4 regions of the Bradyrhizobium huanghuaihaiense genome follow, and region 4 is predicted to be linked to each of the others. Evidence: predicted binding sites of a transcription regulator. Region 4 holds the regulator's gene; each other region holds the start of a gene.
What was found. Region 4 encodes LexA, which represses DNA repair genes until DNA is damaged. Its sites were predicted from a motif close to TGTTCNNNNTGTGTTCNG; they were not measured.
Positions count from the first base shown of each region.

Region 1: the regulator LexA is predicted to act here: its motif matches at 3,594-3,611, upstream of N2603_RS03780 (DNA recombination protein RmuC).
Region 2: the regulator LexA is predicted to act here: its motif matches at 2,397-2,414, upstream of N2603_RS00895 (YifB family Mg chelatase-like AAA ATPase).
Region 3: the regulator LexA is predicted to act here: its motif matches at 2,576-2,593, upstream of N2603_RS22940 (single-stranded DNA-binding protein).

Region 1 is NZ_CP104172.1:805,281-810,843, reverse strand. Features, by position in the region: gene N2603_RS03805 (F0F1 ATP synthase subunit B) at 1-454, shown strand, start outside; gene gspM (type II secretion system protein GspM) at 460-945, shown strand; gene truA (tRNA pseudouridine(38-40) synthase TruA) at 1,027-1,767, opposite strand; gene fmt (methionyl-tRNA formyltransferase) at 1,882-2,805, opposite strand; gene def (peptide deformylase) at 2,947-3,471, opposite strand; gene N2603_RS03780 (DNA recombination protein RmuC) at 3,643-4,845, shown strand; gene N2603_RS03775 (AmpG family muropeptide MFS transporter) at 5,022-5,563, shown strand, end outside.
Region 2 is NZ_CP104172.1:190,652-196,214, reverse strand. Features, by position in the region: gene N2603_RS00905 (PAS domain-containing hybrid sensor histidine kinase/response regulator) at 1-99, opposite strand, end outside; gene N2603_RS00900 (hypothetical protein) at 221-688, opposite strand; gene N2603_RS00895 (YifB family Mg chelatase-like AAA ATPase) at 801-2,339, opposite strand; gene N2603_RS00890 (PilZ domain-containing protein) at 2,566-2,811, shown strand; gene N2603_RS00885 (tetratricopeptide repeat protein) at 2,891-3,667, shown strand; gene N2603_RS00880 (CpaE/TadZ family protein) at 3,698-4,990, opposite strand; gene N2603_RS00875 (CpaD family pilus assembly protein) at 4,987-5,563, opposite strand, start outside.
Region 3 is NZ_CP104172.1:4,802,047-4,807,609, reverse strand. Features, by position in the region: gene N2603_RS22955 (outer membrane protein) at 1-399, opposite strand, end outside; gene N2603_RS22950 (outer membrane protein) at 634-1,302, opposite strand; gene N2603_RS22945 (outer membrane protein) at 1,534-2,295, opposite strand; gene N2603_RS22940 (single-stranded DNA-binding protein) at 2,762-3,256, shown strand; gene N2603_RS22935 (low molecular weight protein tyrosine phosphatase family protein) at 3,275-3,604, opposite strand; gene N2603_RS22930 (DUF2306 domain-containing protein) at 3,934-4,332, shown strand; gene gyrA (DNA gyrase subunit A) at 4,501-5,563, shown strand, end outside.
Region 4 is NZ_CP104172.1:4,461,859-4,467,421, forward strand. Features, by position in the region: gene N2603_RS21300 (GAF domain-containing protein) at 1-529, opposite strand, end outside; gene N2603_RS21305 (hypothetical protein) at 516-647, shown strand; gene N2603_RS21310 (hypothetical protein) at 752-1,183, opposite strand; gene N2603_RS21315 (hypothetical protein) at 1,381-1,584, opposite strand; gene lexA (transcriptional repressor LexA) at 1,770-2,471, opposite strand; gene N2603_RS21325 (molybdopterin molybdotransferase MoeA) at 2,648-3,859, opposite strand; gene N2603_RS21330 (hypothetical protein) at 4,090-4,284, opposite strand; gene N2603_RS21335 (HAD family hydrolase) at 4,440-5,072, opposite strand; gene N2603_RS21340 (alpha-hydroxy acid oxidase) at 5,081-5,563, opposite strand, start outside.

The sequences.
Region 1 (5,563 bases), 3.7 Mb from region 4:
ACAGCTGGTGTCGCTCGCGATCTTCTTCGTCCTGCTTTACGTGATCGTGTCCAAGCTCGCTCTGCCGAAGGTCGGCGGTGCGATCGAAGCACGTCAGAACAAGATCGAGGGTGACCTCACTGAGGCGCAGAAGCTGAAGGACCAGTCCGAGGCGGCGCTGAAGGCCTATGAAGGCGAGCTCGCTTCGGCGCGTTCGCGGGCACAGGCGATCGGCAACGAATCCCGCGACAAGGCGAATGCGCAGGCGGACGCCGAGCGCAAGGCGCTGGAAGAGCAGCTGGCGGCCAAGCTCGCCGAGGCGGAGAAGACCATCGCCTCGACCCGCACGACCGCCATGAGCAACGTCCGCGGCATCGCGGCCGATGCAGCAGGCCAGATCGTGCAGCAGCTCACCGGCGTCGTTCCGGATGCGGCGTCGGTCAATGCCGCCGTTGATGCGTCCTTGAAGGGTTAGTCGAGATGTTCTTCGATCCTGAAACCTGGGTCGCCGTCGCCTTCGTGGTCCTGATGGTCGTGTTCGGCTATCTCGGGGTCTTCAAGTCGGCGATGACCGCGCTCGATCATCGCGCTGAGCGCATCAAGGCCGAGCTCGAGGACGCGGCGCGTCTCAAGCAGGAAGCCGCCAAGGTGCTCGCGGACTACAAGGCGCGCAGTGCCACGGCCGAGCGCGAGGCAGCCGACATCATCGCCAACGCCAAGGCCGAAGCCGAGCGCATCGCGGCCGACGCCAAGGCGAAGATGGAAGATTTCGTCGCCCGCCGCACCAAGACCGCGGAGAGCAAGATTGCGCTCGCCGAGGCCCAGGCGCTGGCCGATGTCCGCGCCGCAGCCGCGGAAGCCGCCGTCCAGGCCGCTTCCACGATCCTGTCGCAGTCGGTCAAGGGCCAGGTCGCCGACGACCTGCTCGCCAAGGGCATCAACGAGGTTCGGCAGAAGCTGAACTGAGGCCCTAGCCCTCATCAATCAAAAAGCCGGCGCGCGAGCGCCGGCTTTTTTGTTTGTCCGAGAGCGCTCCCGCAACCCGCCTCAGTCGTAATCCACCTGCATCAGATACAGCCCATCCGGCGGGGCGACGATGCCACAGGCGGTGCGGTTGCGGGCGGCAAGGGCTGCGGAGAGATCATCCGCGGTCCAGCGGCCCTCGCCGACCCACACCAGCGATCCCACCATCGAGCGCACCTGGCTGTGCAGGAACGATCGCGCCGAGGTGACGACGGTGATCTCGCGGCCGTCGCGAATCACATCGAGCTGGTCGAGCGTCTTCTCCGGCGATTTGGCCTGGCACTCGGTGTCGCGGAAGGTGGTGAAATCGTGCTTGCCGAGCAGGCGCTGCGCCGCCGCGTGCATGGCCTCGGCATCGAGCCGGCGCGGCACGCGCCAGGCATGGCCGACGTCGAGCGCGAGATTGGCGCGGGTGTTGAGGATGCGATAGCGGTAGTGGCGCTTGACCGCCGAAAAGCGCGCCTCGAACGTATCGGGCACGATCTCGGCCTCGAGCACCGCAATCGGATGCGGGCGCAGATGCGCATTGAGCCCGTCGCGAAAACGGCCGGGCGGAAACTGCTTCTCGACGTCGACATGCGCGACCTGGCCGCGCGCATGCACGCCGGCGTCGGTGCGGCCGGCGCCATGCACCCGCAAATCCGCGCCGGTCATCGCCTTCACCGCCGCCTCGAGCGCGCCCTGCACCGACGGCAGCGTGTCCTGCACCTGCCAGCCGAAGAACGGCGCGCCGTCATATTCGATGGTGAGCTTGTAGCGGGGCATCTTTCCCAGTGTCATCGTCCGCGCAGGCGGGCGATCCAGTACGCCGTGACGGTTCGGTTCAATTTCAAAAGCCTCGGCGTACTGGATACCCCGCCTTCGCGGGGTATGACAGCGTCAGTTGAATTTGGCGCCCACCCTCAGCGGCACGCCGCGCAGGAAGTCCGCGGCCTGCATCCGGCCCTTGCCCTCGCGCTGAAGCTCAATGATGCGGATCGCGCCGTCGCCGCAGGCGATCGTGAGCTGGTCGTCGAGCACCTCGCCGGGCTCCCCCGATCCTTTCGCGAGCTCGCAGCGCAGGATTTTGACGCGCGCATTTTCGAGCTCGGCCCAGGCGCCGGGAAACGGCGACAGGCCATGGATGTGGCGCAGCACCGCGCGCGCGGGCTTGCTCCAGTCGATCCGGGCCTCGGCCTTGTCGATCTTGGCGGCGTAGGTGACGCCGTCCTCGCTCTGCTGCTTGAGCTGGAGGCCACCGCGTTCGAGCGCGGCCATGGCGCGTACCATCAGGTCGGCACCGAGGCGGGAGAGACGGTCATGCAGGTCGCGCGCGGTCATGTTGTCGGTGATTGGAAGGCGCTCGGCCATGGCAACGTCGCCGGTGTCGAGGCCGACATCCATCTTCATCACCATGACGCCGCTCTCGGCATCGCCTGCCATGATCGCGCGATTGATGGGGGCGGCACCGCGCCAGCGCGGCAAGAGCGAGGCGTGCAGATTGTAGCAGCCGAGCTTCGGCGCATCGAGGATCGCCTGCGGCAGGATCATGCCGTAGGCGACGACCACGGCCGCGCCGGCATCGAACGCACGAAACTCCTCGAGCGCTTCCGGAGTCTTCAGCGTCTTCGGCGTCAGCACCGGAATGCCGAGCTTCCGCGCGGCTTCCTCGACCGGGGTAGGCTGCAATTGCAGGCCGCGCCGCCCACCCGGCTTCGGCGCGCGCGTATAGACCGCCGCGATCTCATGGCCATGCGCGACCAGCTCGAGCAGCGTCGGCACGGAGAAATCGGGCGTGCCCATGAAGATGAGGCGGAGGGGCATCAGAAAACCTGCGAAGGACGCAATTCACCAACAGTCATTCCGGGGCGGCTCGAAGAGCCGGACCCGGAATCTCGAGATTCTCAGGTGCGCAATTGCGCACCATGGTTCGATGCTGCGCATCGCCCCGGAATGACGGCAAGCTTATTCCGCGCGCTTGGCGGCTTTCTCGAACTTCTTCATCACGCGGTCGCGCTTGAGCTTCGACAGATAGTCGACGAACAGCACCCCGTTGAGATGGTCGATCTCGTGCTGGATGCAGGTGGCATAGAGGCCTTCGGCATCCTCCTCGTGCACCTTGCCGTCGAGATCGGTGAAGCGCACGCGCACCTTCGCAGGCCGCTCGACCTCCTCGTAATATTCGGGAATCGACAGACAGCCTTCCTCGTAGACCGAGAGCTCTTCGGAGGACGCCAGGATCTCCGGATTGATGAAGACGCGCGGCTCGTGCTTGGTCTCGCCGCTCTCGTCGCGCTTGGCGAGATCCATGGTGATCAGCCGCAGCGGCTGCGCGACCTGGATCGCCGCGAGGCCAATGCCGGGCGCGTCGTACATGGTCTCGAACATGTCGTCGGCAAGCTTGCGGATCTCCGAAGTGACCTTCTCTATCGGCTTGGAGACCAGCCGCAGCTGCTTGTCGGGCAGGATGATGATTTCTCGTAGGGCCATGGCCGCGATTTAAGCCCCGCGCCGGATGCGGTCAATGCGGAGAGGAACCCCGTTAACCCTCCGTTAACCATAAAACTTCAGGTTTTGTTAACCATAAAAATTCAGGGACCATTAACCTAAGACGTTCCCTCTTCGTTCGCGCCGGGCAGCGAATCGGTTAGAAGGGCTGGCATGAACGAGATCATTTTCATGCTCGGCGACTGGCCGGTGCGCACCATCGACGCGCTGATCGGCTTCGGTGCGCTCGTCCTCATCCTGCTGGTTGTGATTGCGGTCGTGATCGCGCGCTCCGGGCGGCGCGGCGCGGAACTCGCCATGGCACACGCGATCCGGGCCGACGAGCTCGAGGAGCGGCTAAGCCAGGTACTCCGCGCCCAGAGTGAGGCCTCGGGCCGGGTCGACGCCATGACCCAGGCGCTGGCCGGCCGGCAGGCCGAGATGGCACGGGCGGTCAACGAGCGGCTGGATTCGGTGACCCATCGCGTCGGCCAGTCCATGGAACATTCGACCCGCAACACCATGGAGAGCCTGCGCGCCCTGCACGAGCGGCTCGGCATCATCGACAACGCGCACAAGAACCTGACCGACCTCACCACGCAGGTGACGACGTTGCGCGACGTGCTCGCCAACAAGCAATCGCGCGGCGCCTTCGGCCAGGCGCGGATGGAGGCGATCGTCCAGGACGGTCTCCCCAAGGGGTCCTACGAGTTCCAGTTCACGCTCTCGACCGGAAAACGACCCGACTGCGTCGTGTTCCTCCCCGACCAGCGCCCGCTCTGCATCGACGCCAAATTCCCGCTGGAGGCGATGACGGCACTGCACGACGCCCGCACCGACGAGGAGCGGCGCGTGGCCACGCAGCGGCTGCGCGGCGACGTGATGAAGCACGTCAGCGACATCGCCGAAAAATACCTCGTCACCGGCGAGACCCAGGAGATGGCGCTGATGTTCGTGCCGTCGGAATCCGTCTACGCGGAGATTCACGACGGCTTCGACGACGTGATCCAGAAGGCCTATCGCGCCCGCGTGGTGCTGGTGTCGCCCTCGCTCCTGATGCTCGCGATCCAGGTGATGCAGCAGATCATGAAGGACGCGCGCATGCGCGATGCCGCCGACCAGATCCAGACCGAGGTGATCAAGCTCGGCGACGATCTCGGCCGCCTGCGCGAGCGCGTGGTCAAACTGCAGAAACATTTTTCCGACGCGAATGAGGACGTCCGCCAGATCCTGATCTCCGCCGACAAGATCGAAAAGCGCGCGGGGAGAATCGAGGAGCTCGATTTCAGCAAGACCGACGCGCCAGCGGAGGGCCCGCGGCTGGTGGCAACGGCTGCGCCGGAACTGTTTCCGCGGAAGCTCCAGGCGGGGGAGTGATTTGCTTACCTCTCCCCGCTTGCGGGGAGAGGTCGGATAGCTCTTGCGATCCGGGTGAGGGGGTGCAGGTCTCCTCGACCTCATGCGCGGAGAGAGGCCCCTCACCCCGCCCTCTCCCCGTCAGAACGGGGAGAGGGAGACGAGGCATCAGGGCCAGAATCTGCTAACACCACCCCATGACCGCTCCCGACGCGACCTCCTCCGCCGCGACTGCCGCCCCTGCGCCCTCCTGGCGCGAGAGCCTTGCCGTGTACCTGCAACCGCGGGTGCTGATCGTGCTGTTCCTCGGCTTCTCCTCGGGGCTGCCGCTGGCCTTGTCGGGCTCGACGCTGCTGGTGTGGATGCGCGAGGCCGGGGTCGATCTCAAGACCATCGGGCTGTTCGCGCTGGTCGGCACGCCCTACACGCTGAAGTTCCTGTGGGCGCCGCTGGTGGACGCGCTGCATGTGCCGCTGTTCACCCGCGCGTTCGGGCGGCGGCGCGGCTGGCTGGTGTTCTCGCAATTGCTGCTGATCATCGCGATCCTGCTGCTGGCGATGACCGATCCTGCACGCTCGCCGTTCTACGTTGCGCTCGGCGCGCTGCTGGTGGCGACGACGTCGTCGACGCAGGACATCGTGGTCGATGCCTTCCGCGTCGAGAGCCTGCCCGAGAGCGAGCAAGCCGCCGGCATGGCGGCCTACGTCGCCGCTTATCGCATCGGCATGTTGGTCTCGAC
Region 2 (5,563 bases), 4.3 Mb from region 4:
CGCCGAGAAGATCACGAAGGAACGGATCGCGAAGGCGATACGGGGATGCTGCCGCCTGAAGCGGCGCATGCGCACCTTGATCCGGAACGTCCGACCCATCGCAACCCCGACCCTTGTCCGAAACCCCACCGCCGCTGCATGCGACGATGTCGCGCCGACCTTGCGAACAGCTTGAGGCTTAGGTTCTGCCTCCAAACAAGGTTGACGAGGTGTTAACGCCTCAGAGCGAGGCGGCCTGGAACGGCCGGTGGCCGTTATGGGCACCGACGATCAGGGCCGCGGCCTCGCGCTGCGAGAACGTCCTGGAGCGCACATAGATGCGGTAATCGGCGGGGCCGTCGGTCGAGAGATAGATGACCGGGCCGCCATCGACCGGCTGCGCCGCGATGGTGACGAGGCGGTTTGCCGGATTGGCCTGGCAGGAGTCCGTCTCGGAGCCGAGACCGTCGTCCACCACCGCGAAGTCCGCAGCGTCCGCGTCGTCGGTGATCTGGACCCTGACCGTGGCCCGCGCCGGATCGTCGGTGAAGGCGACGTGGACGCCGGCTGTCCAGAACAGGGATGTCAGCTCGACGGAGGTTTCGCCGAGGGCGATGCAGGGATGCGAGACCGATCCGATCTCGCCGCGGGCAAACACCGCAGCCGCCAGCAGGGGAACAACGGAGGCCAGGATCTTGAAACGCAACATGACACTCTACTCGCCAAGCCCTTGGGGAACTGCCCTTTGGAAAACTCGTCGGGCCTTATGGTTTGCAGAGCGTAAAGGAAACTCGTTACTGCGGGGTTGATGCGCAGAATGATCAGGCGAGCTGGCGCACATCCTCCGCGAGTGCGCGGTAGGACAGCGCCTCGGCGAGATGCAGCCGGCCGATCCTGTCGGCGTGGTCGAGGTCGGCGAGCGTCCGCGCCACCCGCAGCACACGGTGATAGCCCCGCGCCGACAGCCGCATGGTCTCGGCGGCATCACGCAGCAGTTTTTGACCCTGCGCATCGGGCTTCGCGATCTCCTCCAGTACGGAGGCGGGCGCTTCGGCGTTGGTGCGGATGTTGGGCAGGCCCGCATCAGTGTAACGCGCGAGCTGGATGTCGCGCGCCGCCGCTACGCGTGCTGCGACCTCGGCCGAACCTTCGGCCGGCGGTGGCAGGATCAGGTCGGCGGCGGTCACGGCCGGCACCTCGATGCGCAGGTCGATGCGGTCCATCAGGGGACCCGAGATGCGCGACTGGTAGTCGGAGGTGCAGCGATCGATGCGGCCGCGCTTGCAGGCGTAACCGGGCTCGAAGGCGTTGCCGCAGCGGCAGGGATTCATCGCCGCGACCAGCATGAAGCGCGCAGGGTAGGTGACGCGGTGATTGGCGCGGGAGACCGAGACCTCGCCATTCTCCAGCGGCTGGCGCAGCGAATCCAGCACGCGCGGATCGAACTCCGGCAGCTCGTCGAGGAACAGCACGCCCTGATGCGCGAGCGAGATCTCGCCGGGTTTGGCGCGCATGCCGCCGCCGGTGAGCGCGGCCATGCTGGCGGAATGATGCGGCGAGCGGAACGGCCGCCGCGATGTGAGCGCGCCGCCTTCGATCTCGCCGGCGACGGAGGCGATCATCGAGACCTCGAGCAACTCGCTCGGCGATAGCGGTGGCAGGATCGACGGCAGGCGCGCGGCCAGCATCGACTTGCCGGCGCCGGGCGCGCCGATCATCAGGAGATGATGTCCGCCGGCCGCCGCGATCTCCAGCGCACGCTTGGCGCTCTCCTGGCCCTTGATGTCGCGCAGGTCGAGCTTTGAGGTGGCGGCCTCGTGCACCCTCGGCGAGGGCCGCGACAGCACCTGTGTGCCCTTGAAATGGTTGGCGATCTGGATCAGCGATTGTGCGGCGATGATCTGGATATCGGGGCTCGCCCACGCGGCTTCCGAACCGCAGGACGCCGGGCAGATCAGCCCTTCCTCGCGCTGATTGGCACCGATCGCGGCGGGAAGCACGCCGGCCACCGGTGCGATCGAGCCGTCGAGCCCGAGCTCGCCGAGCACGGTAAAACCGGTCAGCGCATCCGGCGGGATCGCGCCGATCGCTGCCATCAGGCCGAGCGCGATCGGCAGGTCGTAATGGCTGCCTTCCTTCGGCAGATCGGCGGGCGCAAGATTGACGATGATCCGCCGCGCCGGCAGCGCCAGGCCCGAGGCGATCAGCGCCGAGCGCACCCGCTCGCGCGCCTCCGACACCGCCTTGTCCGGCAGGCCGACGATGGCAAAGGCCGGCAGGCCCGGCGCGACCTGCACCTGCACGTCGACCGCGCGGGCCTCGATCCCCTCAAAGGCGACGGTAGAAACCCGTTGAACCATGCCGAACCAGCCTGCCCTCTCGCACAATCAAGGGTAGCAGGAGGCGTGGCGCTTCGCAAGAACAATACGGGAACATTTCCGGGGCCGCGGCAAGCCCTAACCAACCGTAAACGCGATCCCGACACTCCGTTTCGAATGCAAGCTTCTGTTCTCAGCACATTCCAACGAATGTCCGCTACTCCTGGGGGTGCGGGATGGGCCGTGGTCTAACGGGTGAACAGTTCAAATGCTTGCAAATCGCCGGAGAAGCGAACGTCGGGTGTGCAGCCGGCTCGCCAAGATTCATTTTGGGGCGGGCTCGCTGCCCAGGGACTGCACGATCACGGATATCTCGGACGGGGGCGTGAAGGTCGTGGCGGAATTTCTGGAAGTGCCGCCGCAATTCACCATCATCTTTGCACCCGACTATTCCCGCCAATGCCGCCTGCGCTGGCGCATCGGCTGCGAATTCGGTGCCGAATTCGTCGACTAGACCTCGACAGGTCGCGTCCTTAACGGGACTTTAGCGTTAATCGGTAAGCATCTCTGATCAGTTGCCGAGTGATCAGAGTATGCCCAAGCGTTCGTCCCTCGCCTTCCCCCCGGCGAGATTGCTGCTTCCCGCCCTCATCGCGCTTGCTCTCGGCGGCTGTCAGACGACGAGCCTCGAGGACGTCACCGGCGCGCTCGGCGGCAAGACGGAAACAGCCGGCAAGGCGGACGCCAAGTCGGACATGGACGGCTTGCGCGAGCGCTATCGCGCCAAGCCCAGCGATCCCGCCATTGCGATCGAATACGGCAAGGCGCTGCGGGACACCGGCCAGCGCGCCCAGGCGGTCGCGGTGCTCGAGCAGGCCGTGCTCGCCCATCCCAGCAACAAGGCGCTGCTCGCCGGCTACGGCCGCGCGCTCGCCGACAACGGCAATTTCCAGCAGGCGTTCGACGTGCTGGGCCGCGCGCATTCGCCCGAGGATCCCGATTGGCGGATCCTGTCGGCGCAGGGGGCGGCGCTCGATCAGCTCGGCCGCAACGAGGAAGCGCAGCAATATTACGCGACCGCCTTGAAGATCGTGCCGGACGAGCCGCAGGTTCTGTCCAATCTCGGCCTGTCCTACATGCTCCAGAACAATCTGCCGCGGGCCGAACAGGTGCTCGGCCGCGCCCATCAGCGCAATCAGAACGATGTGCGGATCCGCGCCAATCTCGCGCTCGTGCTGGGATTGCAAGGCCGCGAGGCCGAGGCTGAAATCCTCGTGAAGGCAGATTTGCCGCCGGACCAGGCCGCGGCCAAGGTCACGGCGCTGCGCCAGCTGCTGGCGAAGAAGCAGCAGCAGCGGGCCGAGAAGTAGCCCGCTCGCGGCGTTTTCTGAACGCGAAGCCTACGACGCCTTGCGATGCGGGGCGGAGCCGCGGCCCGAGCGGCCCTTCAGCTTCTTCAAGAGCGGGCCGAGCAGCGAGCGCTTCGGCTTCTTCACCTCGCCGCGCCCGGCGAGGCGGTTGGCCATGGTCTGGAACAGCTCGGTGGTGCGGTGGTTCTTGGAGACCTCCGCGATCATCTGGCCGTTATTGGCCGCGGTCGAGAACAGCTTCGAATCGAACGGGATCACCGCGATCGGCTGGCTCTCCATGGTCTTGGCGAACGCCTTGACCTCGATCTCCGCGCGCTTGTGCATGCCGACCTGGTTGATGCAGTACAGCGGCGGACGGTCGTTCGGCCGCGCCGCCTTCAGCACGCTCAGCATGTTCTTGGTGTTGCGCAGGTTGGCGAGATCGGGCTCGGCCACGATCACGATGTCGTCGGCGGTGACCAGCGCGCGCTTGGTCCAGGCGGACCATTGATGGGGAACGTCGAGCACGATGCAGGGCGTGGTCATGCGCAGCGTGTCGAACACCGCGTCGAACGCTTCGGCGCCGAAATCATAGACGCGGTCGAGGGTGGCGGGCGCAGCGAGCAGGCTGAGGCGATCGGTGCATTTGGCGAGCAGGCGCTCCATCAGCGCGGTGTCGGGGCGGTCCTGCGACAGCACCGCATTGGCGATGCCCTGCGCCGGGTCCTGATTGTAATCGAGGCCTGCGGTGCCGAAGGCGAGGTCGAGATCGATCACGACGGAATCGAGCGAAAGGTCGCGGGCGATGGTCCAGGCCACGTTGTGCGCGACGGTGGACGCGCCGACGCCGCCCTTGGCGCCTACCACCGCGATGACGCGGCCGGTGATGATGGCTTCGGACGCGGAGAACAGGCTGCAGATCGAGCGGACCACGTCGAGCGTCTCGACCGGGCCGACGACGTAATCGTTGACGCCGCGGCGCACCAGCTCGCGATAGGGCGCGGTGTCGCCGGGATTGCCGATCACGACGACGCGGGTGCCGGGATCGCAGACGCCGGCGAGATCGTCGAGACCCTCCAGGATGTCGCGGGTGCCGTCGGATTCGATCACGATGACATTCGGCGTCGGCATCGATTCATAGACTTCGATTGCCGCAGCTAAGCCGCCTTCCCTGGCGGTCAGATGCGCCTTGGCGAGCCGCCGATCCTCGCCCGCGGCGGTCACCGCCTTGAGCGTCTGGTCGGTCTCGCAAAAGGCCTGCACGGAGATGCGAGGAACCGGTGCAATGTGTTCCTCGGGGTGCCGCGGATCGTCCGCTTCTTCTTCGTCGTTGAAGCCTGTCATTTGCCTGTGTCGCTGAGTTTGGCCTTCTCGGCGTCGGGATTGGGAGTGGCGATCGGGGTGCCCTTGCGATAGCGGTCGAAGGCGACGTCACGCCGCGCGGTGTAAACCGGTGTCTCCGAACGCGGCTGCTCGAGGTCGGCGGGATTGTCGATCATCGCCGCGAGGTTGCGCTGGGTGGCGCAGCCCAGATTGAAGTACGGCCGGTTCTCGTTGTAGCCGGGGTCGAGGATGGACGGCCCGACGTCCTCCGGCCACAGCCCGCAGGGGCCGGCGACCGCGGCGATCCTGGAATAGCTGAGGCGGATGGTGGGCAGCAGGCCGGGATCCTCGGGCCGATAGGGATGCTTGACGATGGCGCGCGCCGGCACACCGCCGGATGCCAGCACCGAACGGATTTCCTGATAGGTCGCCGCCGCGGCGCGCGAATTCGCGGTATCTACAGGCACGTCGACGACGACGGAGCCGGTGCCTTCGCGCACCCAGTTCCGGGCGATGCCCGCGACGTCGGAGTGCTGCGCGTCCGAGAGGCCGCCGCGCGCCTTGCCGACGAAGATCACGATCGACTTCTTGCCT
Region 3 (5,563 bases), 340 kb from region 4:
AAGCGCGTCGATCTTGGTCTCGTTGACCAGCGGTGCGAGCACCAAGCTCGTGTTCGAGCCCTTCAGGTTGGCCCAGTCACCCTGGGCTTCAAGGCCGAACACCCAGCTGGCCGATTGCCAGCGATAGCCGATTTGGCCACCGACGACGGCGCCGGTCGCATTGTGACAGCCTTCAGCCGTGTCCGGACCCGCGACGCCGAAGATATTGTTGACGTCCCAGCAATTGCGGCTCGAGGCGCCACCGGCGTTGGCACCGATGTAGAATCCGCTCCAATTGTAGATCGAGGCCACAGCCACCGGCGCCTTGGTGTAGGGGCGGGCCGCAAGATCGGCCGCCGAGGCCGGTGTCAACGCGCTGAGTACGAACAGGCTGGCCGAAGCCAGCAAAACCTTCTTCATCTGATTCCCCAGTTCCGTTTCTCTTTGTTGCCTTCCGCAAGGAAGAGCAGCGGACCCTATGAGCCAACTGACGTTCACAGCTTTACACCAATAAAGCCAAAGGTTGTGTCACCGGGGAGCCACATCTCGCCGAAAACGCTAAGTGGCGGGTTGGCGCGTACTGCTACGCGCGCAAAAACAAAAAGGCCGGCGCGAGGCCGGCCTTTCGTAACGCAAGAGCGTCGGAGACGAAGCTTAGTACTTCGCGACGATCGGGCCGCCGAAGTGATAGTTCACGCCGACCTGCACGGTGTGGAAGTTGATCGTGCCGGACGCCAGAGGAGCGCCGAGGTTCGAGAAGTAGTTCTCGCTGCCGAGGCTGCGATAGAGGTACTCGCCCTTGACCGACCACTGCGGAGCGAAGAACGCCTCAACGCCCGCGCCGACGGTCCAGCCCGAGTGCCACTTGCTGTCCGACACGGACACGCCCAGTGCGGAGACAGTGATCTTGTTGTCGATCCAGGCGTAACCACCGGTGCCGTAGAACAGGACGTTGTTGACGGCCCAGCCGATGCGGCCACGGACGGTGCCGAGCGCATCGGTCTTGGACGACACGGTGATGCCGAGAGCGGTCGCCGAGGCGCTGACATCAGCCCAGGAACCATCGGCCTCGATACCGAACACGACGTTGCCGGTCTGCCAGTTGTAGCCGGCGGTGCCACCGACGAAGCCACCCTGCATGCGGGGGCTATTGGCGTCTTCCCAAGCGCCGCCGCCAACGACACCGAGGTAGAAACCGGTCCAGTTGTAGACCGAAGCCACAGCCACCGGAGCCTTGGTGTAGGGGCGGGCCGCGAGATCAGCCGCCGACGCGGGGGCAGCCAGAGCGAACAAACAGGCCGAAGCCAACAAAACCTTCTTCATTTTCAACCTAAATCCCAGTCCCAGTTTCTGTTGTTGCCTTCCGTGAACGGAAGGGCATCGGACGCCGTGGTCCAACTGGCGCCGTGCTTACACCAGCGAAGCCGCAAGTTGTGTACCAAAAAAGCCACAACAGTCACAAAACGTCATAATCGCTGACTGATTAGACCCTTCGCACGCAGCAAAAAGGCCGGCACAAGGCCGGCCTTTCGTCAGAAAAGACTATGCTTGCGATCAGTACCTGGCGATCGCCGGGCCGCCCCAACGGTAGTTCACGCGGACGAGGGCGAGATCGACGTCCTGACGGACGCGTTCGGTCTGAACGAAGACTCCGCCCAAGGTGAAGTCGACGTTTCGAGTGCCGAGGAAGATGTGATCGTACTCGAAGCCCACCGACCAGTTCGGAGCGAAGCCAAATTCGACGCCCGCGCCGACCGTTCCGCCCCAGCGTGTTCCGCTGGCCGAACCGAAGATCGTGCCAGCGCCCACAAAGGTTGGCGCGATGCGGAGATCGTATCTGTCGTCCACGACGGCGCCGCCGCCCTTTACGTAGACCAAAACGTTATTCCAGGCATAACCGACCTGACCGGTAATCAAGCCGAAGGCATCGACCCGCGTACGGTTCTCCTGACCTGGCGCGGTCGGGCTGGTGTTTCTTCCACTGAAGTCAGCCCAGTTGCCCTGGCCTTCCACGCCAAACACCCAATTGGCCGACTGCCAGCGATAGCCGACCTGACCACCGATTGTGCCGCCCGTTGCGTTATGGCAGCCGTCGTTGATCAGCGTACCGGTGACTGGGGTCACGAAGTCCCAGCAATTGCGGCTGGAGCCCCAGCCCCCGTTGATGCCGATGTAGAAGCCGCTCCAGTCGTAGATGGTCGCGACCATCGGGGGCGGAGCCTTGGTGTAAGGACGCGCCGCCAGATCCGCCGCGCTCGCGGGAGCCGACAGGCCCAACGCCACAGCACCGATTGTACCAATTAAAATCTTATTCATTGCAGTCTCCCCGGGTAAGGTCCGCTTCTTGAGGGTCCCCCGAAGCGGCCGATCAGGCGCGACGCCCATATGAACTCAATTCCGAGGCAACCGTAGCTTAAGCGGGAGGCAGAGTCCGTCTCCGAAATGCAACAGTCACAGGGCAAGTGCGAGGCAGCTAACATGATGAATGTTAAGTAGTTTTCGCCGATTTAGGGAACCCGAAAAAGTTCCATCCGGAGCGCATCATTTGATAGGCATGTGGGCACCGCCCGGGGCGAATATTCCGCACCCACCCAGAAAGAACAAATCTGGAACAGACCGGCAGGCGGTGCTATATGTGGGGATAACCCGAGCGCTGATGGGCTGATCGGTCTGCGCAAGCGTATAGGGTCGCGTCAAACAGGTTGCAGCGGACCGCGGGGCGCGGTGCGGCCTTGCGAATGCAGCCTTACGAATTCAGTGGCATTTGGAGTGGAGAGCGGCGATGGCGGGAAGCGTCAACAAGGTCATTCTGGTTGGAAATCTCGGCAAGGATCCTGAAATCCGCCGCACCCAGGACGGGCGGCCGATCGCGAATCTGAGCATCGCGACCTCGGAAACCTGGCGCGACAAGAACAGCGGAGAGCGCAAGGAAAAGACCGAGTGGCACCGCGTCGTGATCTTCAATGAAGGGCTCTGCAAGGTCGCCGAGCAGTATCTGAAGAAGGGCGCGAAGGTTTACATCGAGGGCGCGCTCCAGACCCGCAAATGGACCGACCAGAGCGGCGTCGAGAAGTACTCGACCGAGGTCGTGCTCCAGGGCTTCAACTCGACGCTGACGATGCTCGATGGCCGTGGTGGCGGCGGCGGAGGCGGCAGCTTCGGCGACGAGCCGGGCGGCGATTTCGGCTCCTCCGGTCCGGTCAGCAGCGCGCCGCGCCGTCCCGTTGCCGCCGGCGGCGGCCGCAACAGCGACATGGACGACGACATCCCGTTCTGAGGGCTGCGGGAGAGCCGGCTAATCCCGGCGCAGATAACGGCCAACTCGGTTTTCAAGGATCCGGACCAGGGCAGGATCCATGAATTCATAGTCGTCCGGAATGTCGAGGCAGATGACCCGCTTGTTGTTCAAGCTGGATCGGAATTTCCGGTTCAGCTTGTTGCGGTGGGTCTTCTCCATGACGAAGATGATGTCGGCCCATTCGACCTGCTCGGCGGACAGCAGCACGTCCGCGCCGTTTGCAATGCCGGCCGAGTCGGTCTCGATCCCCGGCCAAGTCGAAAACACCTGTTCGGCGGTAGGGCTGCGGAGGCGATTGGCGCTGCAGACGAAAAGCACGTTGGTCACTTTACCGCTCTTGGTGATGATCGATCAGGTGTCCGTAGGAATGTCCGGCCGGAGCTTTGCGGGCAGGCTCCCCGAGTTCCTACATAAATACCCCTTGTTGGTCGATGGAATCGATGACGTCCGCTCTGCCGCTGGTCGGGAACGCTCCTGTATCGCGTGTCCGCTCGCGTGAAGTGGCAGGATTTCTTACCAATCAGCAGGTAAAGCTCGGGTTTTCCGCGCTTGCCTCACGTGCAACCTCAAGTCTTTGACGGGGCGCGATGTGAATGGTATTAACTTCATGTTAATCCTATTCACATCGGTCGCCGTGCGACCTGACGGAGCTCCGCATGAGCCTTGCGCCGCTGCTTGAGGCCGCGCCAGCGATCCCGCTGCATGCCTTTGCCGCCATGGCCGCCTTCGTGCTCGGCCTCGTCCAGTTCTCCGCCCCCAAGGGCACGCTGCCGCACCGAACGATCGGCTGGATCTGGGTGGTCCTGATGCTGGTCGTGGCCGCCTCGTCGTTCTGGATCCACCAGATCCGTCTGGTCGGGCCGTTCAGTCCGATCCATCTCTTGTCGATCTTCACCCTGGTGGTTCTGCCGCTGGCGGTATGGCGGGCGCGCACGCACCGTGTCGCCGACCACCGGCGGATGATGATCCTCATCTTCGCCGGAGCGCTGGTGGTGGCTGGCCTGTTCACGCTGGTGCCCGGGCGCGTCATGCACCGGGTGATTTTCGGCGCGTAAGGGGTGGTTCCGCCCGGTCCGTTCCGGCGCCGTCCGGGGCAGTGTGGGGAAGGGCGTAAGTCTCTGGAAAAACAGTCGGAAAAAGCGCTTCCCGAGGCCCGGCAAGGGTGGTTATCAGGGGTGTGATGCGCTATATGATTCCCAGACAAAAACTCACCGGATTCCCCCTTGGCTGACGACGACAACAAGCCCGGCGACCAGCCGGCGCATCCCTCGGACATTCGCCCCGTTTCCATCTACGAGGAGATGAAGAAGTCCTATCTCGATTACGCCATGAGCGTGATCGTGGCGCGTGCGCTGCCCGATGCGCGCGACGGGTTGAAGCCGGTCCACCGCCGCATCCTGTTCGCGATGCACAATCGCGGCGACACCCCGGACAAGAAGCACAAGAAGTCCGCCGGTGCCGTCGGCGAGGTCATGGGTAAGTACCACCCGCATGGCGACCAGGCGATCTACGACGCCCTGGTGCGCATGGCGCAGGACTTCTCGATGCGCGCGCCGCTGATCGACGGGCAGGGCAATTTCGGCTCGGTCGACGGCGATCCGCCGGCGGCAATGCGCTACACCGAGTCCCGCCTGACCAAGATCGCGCTGAAGCTGCTCGAGGACATCGACGACGACACCGTCGACTTCCAGGACAATTACGACGGCTCCGAAAGAGAGCCGGTGGTCCTGCCGGCGCGGTTCCCGAACCTGCTGGTCAACGGCGCCGGCGGCATCGCGGTCGGCATGGCCACCAACATCCCGCCGCACAATCTCGGCGAGGTGATCGACGCCTGCGTCGCGCTGATCGATAATCCGTCGCTGACCATCGACGAGCTCATCAACATCATCCCGGGCCCGGATTTCCCGACCGGCGGCATCATCCTGGGTCGCCAGGGTATCCGCAGCGCCTACCATCTCGGCCGCGGCTCGATCGTGATGCGCGGCAAGGTCACCTTCGAGACGGTCCGGAAAGAACGCGAGGCGATCGTCATCACCGAGATCCCGTATCAGGTGAACAAGGCGACGATGGTCGAGCGCATCGCCGAGCTCTACAAGGAAAAGAAGATCGAGGGCATCTCCGACCTGCGCGACGAGTCCGACCGCGACGGCTATCGCGTCGTCGTCGAGCTCAAGCGCGATGCCGTGCCCGACGTCGTGCTGAACCAGCTCTACAAGTTCACGCCGCTGCAGACGAGCTTCGGTGTCAACGCCGTCGCGCTTGATTCCGGTCGTCCGCAGACCATGA
Region 4 (5,563 bases):
GAAAGCTCTTGGCGTTGTGCAGGTCCTTGATGATCAGCGGCAGGCCGGCTTTCCAGGTGCGTCCGGGCAGGCCGAAGCCGCGCGGAAACCTGGTGTGGCGCGAGTTGAACTCGAACATGTCGGCGGTGCCATAGTAACCGTCGACCAGGCCCATCTCGTGGGAGGTATCGGGGTCGTTGTGCCAGAGCTCGATCGCGCCGACATGCGCCTCGTCGTCGCCGCAGAACAGGACCATCACGGCTTGCAGGAATTCGCCTGAAAATACCGGCACCGCCACGCCGCAAGTCAGGCCCGCCGCGAGCGCCTGGTCGGTCCGCCTGAAATAGGAGTTGGCGAATTTGGTGAGGATGACGGGATGGCCGGAAGCCCAGGCCTTGCCGGGAAGGCCCTCATCCCGACCGAAGCGCAGCTCTTCACTTGCGGCCCTGAACGCGGACAGCCCTTCGCCGTAGAGGCCCCCGCCGAATTCCAGCCGCGTACGCGTCCGGTCGGGCACCCAGAGTTCAACGACGCGAATGAAGGTCTTCATCGAACGTGTCCGCCGCCTCAAGCCTTTTGGCAGCATCGGCCATTTGCCTGCGGAACGGACGTTCAAAATTCAGGCAGGGCAGCGCAAACTTCGTGCGACGGAGAAGAGCGGCGGCTGATCGGCGAAGGTATTTTCGAAGATGCAAACCACACCACGTCGCCGGCCACGGCCGGCGATGGCGATTTCAATCATGGCCCGACCCGCGAGCCGGGGCTGCTACGATCAGCCGATCGGCAGGCGTGTGATCGTCGGCCTGTCGGCCATGGTCTGCGGCTTGTGCTCGCGCTCGCCGAGTGGCTGGGTCACCGGCAATTGCAGCACGGTTGCGCGCTGGCCTTCGACGAGCTGAGTCACCAGCACGTATTTGCCGTCGGGAAATTCGATCGCATCGTGATGGCGATCCGGAATGTGCGGGTCGATCTTGCCGAACTTGCCGACGCGCGAGTTGATGGTGCGCGTCCAGATCCAGCGATTGTCGTAGCGGACGTTGTCGGCGAAGGCGAGCTCCGTTCCCGGCAGCAGGCATACCGCGACGGACATGTCGGCTTCGGAGGCGAAGCCGCGTGTCGAGGTGCCGCGGAAGGTTGTCGTGACGATCGTCTCACCGACTTCGGCAGGACGCGTCGCGACGGCGTGCAGGCTGTAGTCACACATCGGGGTGCTCCTCATTCGAAGATAGCGACCCGCGCCTCTTGTCGAGGCACAAGCCTCTATCAGAGTGGAAGCATACAACGGTCTGCTTGGTTGTGGGCAAATCTGCGGCTTGGGTCCGCACGCCGCCATCACAATATCTTTTTCAGATGCACGAGGAACAAAGCCCGCTTCCGTGCATTCTGCGAGCTTCTTCTTCGTCAGCGGCCAGCAGGTGCCGACCAGCCCGAATACGGCGAGGCCGGTTGCGACTGCTGTCCAACGGCGTCGCGTGCGTTGCGCAATTGCTCACGCGTCGTCGCTGGCGTCGTCTTGCGGACATGATGCGATCGTGCGGCGACGGCCGGTGACACTGACGTTGCGATCAGCGCCATCGCGACGGTGCTCAAGACGATCTTGCGCATGGTTGTCTCCTCGGTTTCTCAAAGGCCCGTAAAGCGATGCGTGCTTTGCGCGGCGTGCCGAGGATCTAGCGCGGGGGAGGTGGCCGGATAATCTGTGCAGAACCAGAAAGACTATCCAGCCGGAGCGGACAATGATCCGCTCCAATCGTTCAGGCGCGGTCGCCAACTGGCGCCGCGGGATGCACTTAGTACTTCCGGTACAGGCCGATCAGCTTGCCCTGAATCTTCACCCGGTTGGGCGGCAGGATGCGGACCTCATAGGCGGCGTTGGCGGGCTCGAGCGCGATCGATGCGCCGCGGCGGCGGAAGCGCTTCAGCGTTGCTTCCTCGTCGTCGATCAGCGCCACCACGATGTCACCGGTGTCGGCGCTCTCGTTGCGCTGGATCAGCGCCATGTCGCCGTCGAGGATGCCGGCTTCCACCATCGAATCGCCGCGCACTTCGAGCGCGTAGTGCTCGCCGGAGCCGAGCATGTCAGGCGGTACGCTGATAGTGTGGCTGCGGGTCTGCAGCGCCTCGATCGGCGTGCCGGCCGCGATACGGCCCATGACGGGCACGGCGACGGGACGCTCACCCTCGTCAGCCGGCGGGCTGGAGGTCGTGCGCACCTTGCCGAGATTGCCTTCGATGACGCTCGGCGTGAAGCCGCGGCGGTTGCCGGCAGCCGCCTGGAGCTCGGGCAGCTTGATGACCTCGATCGCGCGGGCGCGGTTGGGCAGGCGCCGGATGAAGCCGCGCTCCTCGAGCGCGGTGATCAGGCGATGGATACCCGATTTCGAGCGCAGATCGAGCGCGTCCTTCATCTCGTCGAAGGAAGGCGGCACGCCGCTTTCCTTCAGTCGCTCGCTGATGAACCGCAGGAGCTCGTATTGTTTGCGCGTTAACATCTCGACCAAAATCCCCCGGTTGATGTCGTTCGATTCCGAGACGCTCAGTTCAGCGATAAGCCGCTGCATGCTCGAAACAAATCATGAACGGACACTATATGTTCGATACATGTTCCGCAACTGCTTAATTTACCGTGAACGCGACAAAGTTCGCGGAACGCGTGTGGTGACAGCGTTCATACGGGCAGCAGCAGCACCTCGCATTGCGTGCCGGCTTCGGCCTCGGGCGCGAACGGCGCGCGTACGAGAAGTGCCTGTGCCGCAGCGAGATTCGCAAGCAGCGAGGAATCCTGGTGATTGACGGGCAGGGCGATCAGCGTGCCGTCGTCGCGTCGCTCCAGGCGCGTGCGTAGATAATCCTCGCGCTGGTCGTTGGCATTGAGGTCGCGGCCGAGCACGGCGCGCTCGCGGCGATGATGAATCACGGTGCGACCCGACAGTGCGCGAATCAACGGCACCATGAACAGGAAAGCGCAGACGTAGGATGACACGGGATTGCCGGGCAGGCCGATGACGCGCATCGCGTCGAACCGGCCGTGCATCATCGGCTTGCCCGGCCGCATCGCGATCTTCCAGAACGACATCGCGATCCCCTCGGCCTTGAGCGCCTGCTGGACCAGATCGTGGTCGCCGACCGAGGCGCCGCCGGACGTGATCAGGATGTCGGCGCCACTCTCGCGGGCCCGGCGGATCCCGGCGGTGGTGGCTTCCAGCGTGTCGGCGGCAACGCCGAGGTCGACGGTATCGGCGCCCTCCTGGCGGGCGAGCGCGTGCAGGGCGTAGCCGTTGGAATAGACGATCTGGCCGGGGCCGGGCGTCGCGCCCGGCATCACCAGCTCGTCGCCGGTGGCGAGGATCGCGACCTTCGGACGGCGTTGCACGGGTAGGTGCGGGTGATTCATCCCGGCCGCGAGTGCGAGGTCGCGCTCGGTGAGCCGGGCTCCCTTGCGCAGCAGCACCTCGCCCTCGGCAAAGTCGACCCCGGCGCGCCGGATGTGCCGTCCGGGAATCGCTGCTTCCTTGATCGTGATGCGCTTGCCATCAGCGACCGTATCCTCCTGGATCACGACCGTATCCGCGCCGGCGGGAACGACGCCGCCGGTGAAGATCCGGACCGCTTCGCCGGCGCCGACCAACCCGGCAAACGGCCGCCCGGCCGCGACCTCGCCGATCACCGTCAGTTGGGAATCGATCGTCGCCGCATCGGCCGCGCGCACGGCATAGCCGTCCATCGCCGACATCGCCTGCGGCGGCTGCGTGCGCCGCGCCGCGACGTCGCGCGCGAGCACGCGGTGGTAGGCCTGGTCGAGGGGGACCGTCTCCTCAGGCAGCGGCTCTGCGCCGGCAAGCACCGCGGCAAGCGCGTCAGATACCGGCATCAAGGCCACGGGTGAAAACTCCTGCTGAGCACGTTCGGCAAATCGGCGGCGAGAGTTCTAGCCGAGTGCGGCCGCAGAGGCAAAACAGTGGAGATGCAGGATGATTCAGCCTGCGTCGTTCGCTCTATCGCGAAAGATGGACGTCAAATCCGCCGCGGCATGATCCGGAAGGCGAGGCAGACCGGCACGAGGACGGCCATGGCAAGCACGAGAAGAACGAGCGCCACGGCCAGCATCGGTCAACTCCCTGCCGGCGCGTCCGGACTGACGTCCGGCGCTTTGGGGCCCTGATCCTTGTCGGGCAGCGGGTCGGCCTGGGATTTCAGGTCGGCGGCCTTGCTGATCAACTTGGCGGATAGGTCGGAGTCCGAGGTGGTTCTTGCGAACTCGAGCAGGAGAGAGGCTTGCTTGGTGAGGTAGGATTTGCCCAGCACGTCGATCGGTCCAATGTAGAAGTCCCAACGGACTCAAGAGTCCGGAAGGGCAGATTCCGTTCCCGGAACTTTGTACAAAAATGCACAAAGTGATTTGGTTCCTCATATTTGGCAAACGAGTTCCAGGGAACCGCACCTGCCGGGAGGCGGATCCGTCAAATCCCGAGCTGCTTCAGCGCATCGCCGACGTCACGGGGCGAGGTCACATGCACCGCGGTCAATCCGCGCGCCCGGGCCCCCTCGATGTTTTCCGCGAGGTCGTCGAAGAAGACGATGCGGCTCGCCGGCACGCCCATAGCGGCCACGACATGGTCGAAAGCCTCCGCGTCCGGTTTACGCAGGCCGATGCTGGACGACAGGTAGAGCTCGCGGAAATGGCCGAGCAGGCCGGCATATTCCTTCGAGAAATGGTCGACATGCGGCCGGTTGGTGTTCGAGAAGGCGTAGAGCGGCATCCGCCTCGCCGCACGCGGCAACAGTTCCGCGATGTCAGGCATCTCGCCGGCGAAGATCGCGTTCCAGCCCTCCAGGAACTGCGCGTCGGAAATCGCGATCCCGAGTGATGAGCGCAGCGAGGAGAAATAGTCCGCGTCGCTGATCTTGCCGACCTCGTGCAGCCGGTAGGCTTCGCTGTCGCGCACATAGCGCGCGACGATGGCTTCGGGCTTGCAGCCGGCGTGTCCCGCCCAGCAGGCGATCGCCCTGGAGAAATCGATGTCGAGCACCACGCGCCCGAGATCGAACAGAAGCGCGTCTGCGCTGCCGGGAGAGAGCGGGGGCACCTGCATCCTTTCACTCAGTATCGATAGGGATCGTGGTCGAACAGCGGGAACGCGCTGAACACGCTCGGCGCGTTGGTCGCGGTGGCCGGATGCAGGCAGGACCTGCCGACCTCGGCGAACGAGGTGGCGCCCAAGAGGCCGAGGCAGCGCAGCACCTCGTCTTCCAGCAGCTCCAGCATCCGGGCCACGCCGGCCTCGCCGGCCGCCGCCAGGGCCCAGCATTGCAGCCGGCCGATGCCGACGAGGTCGGCGCCTGCCGCAATCGCCTTGACGATGTCGGTGCCGCGGCAGAAGCCGCCATCGACCATGATCCTGGCGCGGCCTTTCACGGCGTCGACGATTTCAGGCAGCACATGCATGGCGCCGCGGCCGTGGTCGAGCTGGCGGCCGCCATGGTTGGAGACGTAAATCCACTCGACGCCGTGATCGAGCGCGATCTGCGCATCCTCGGCGGTGGCGATGCCCTTCAGGATCAGAGGGATCTTGAACTTGTCCTT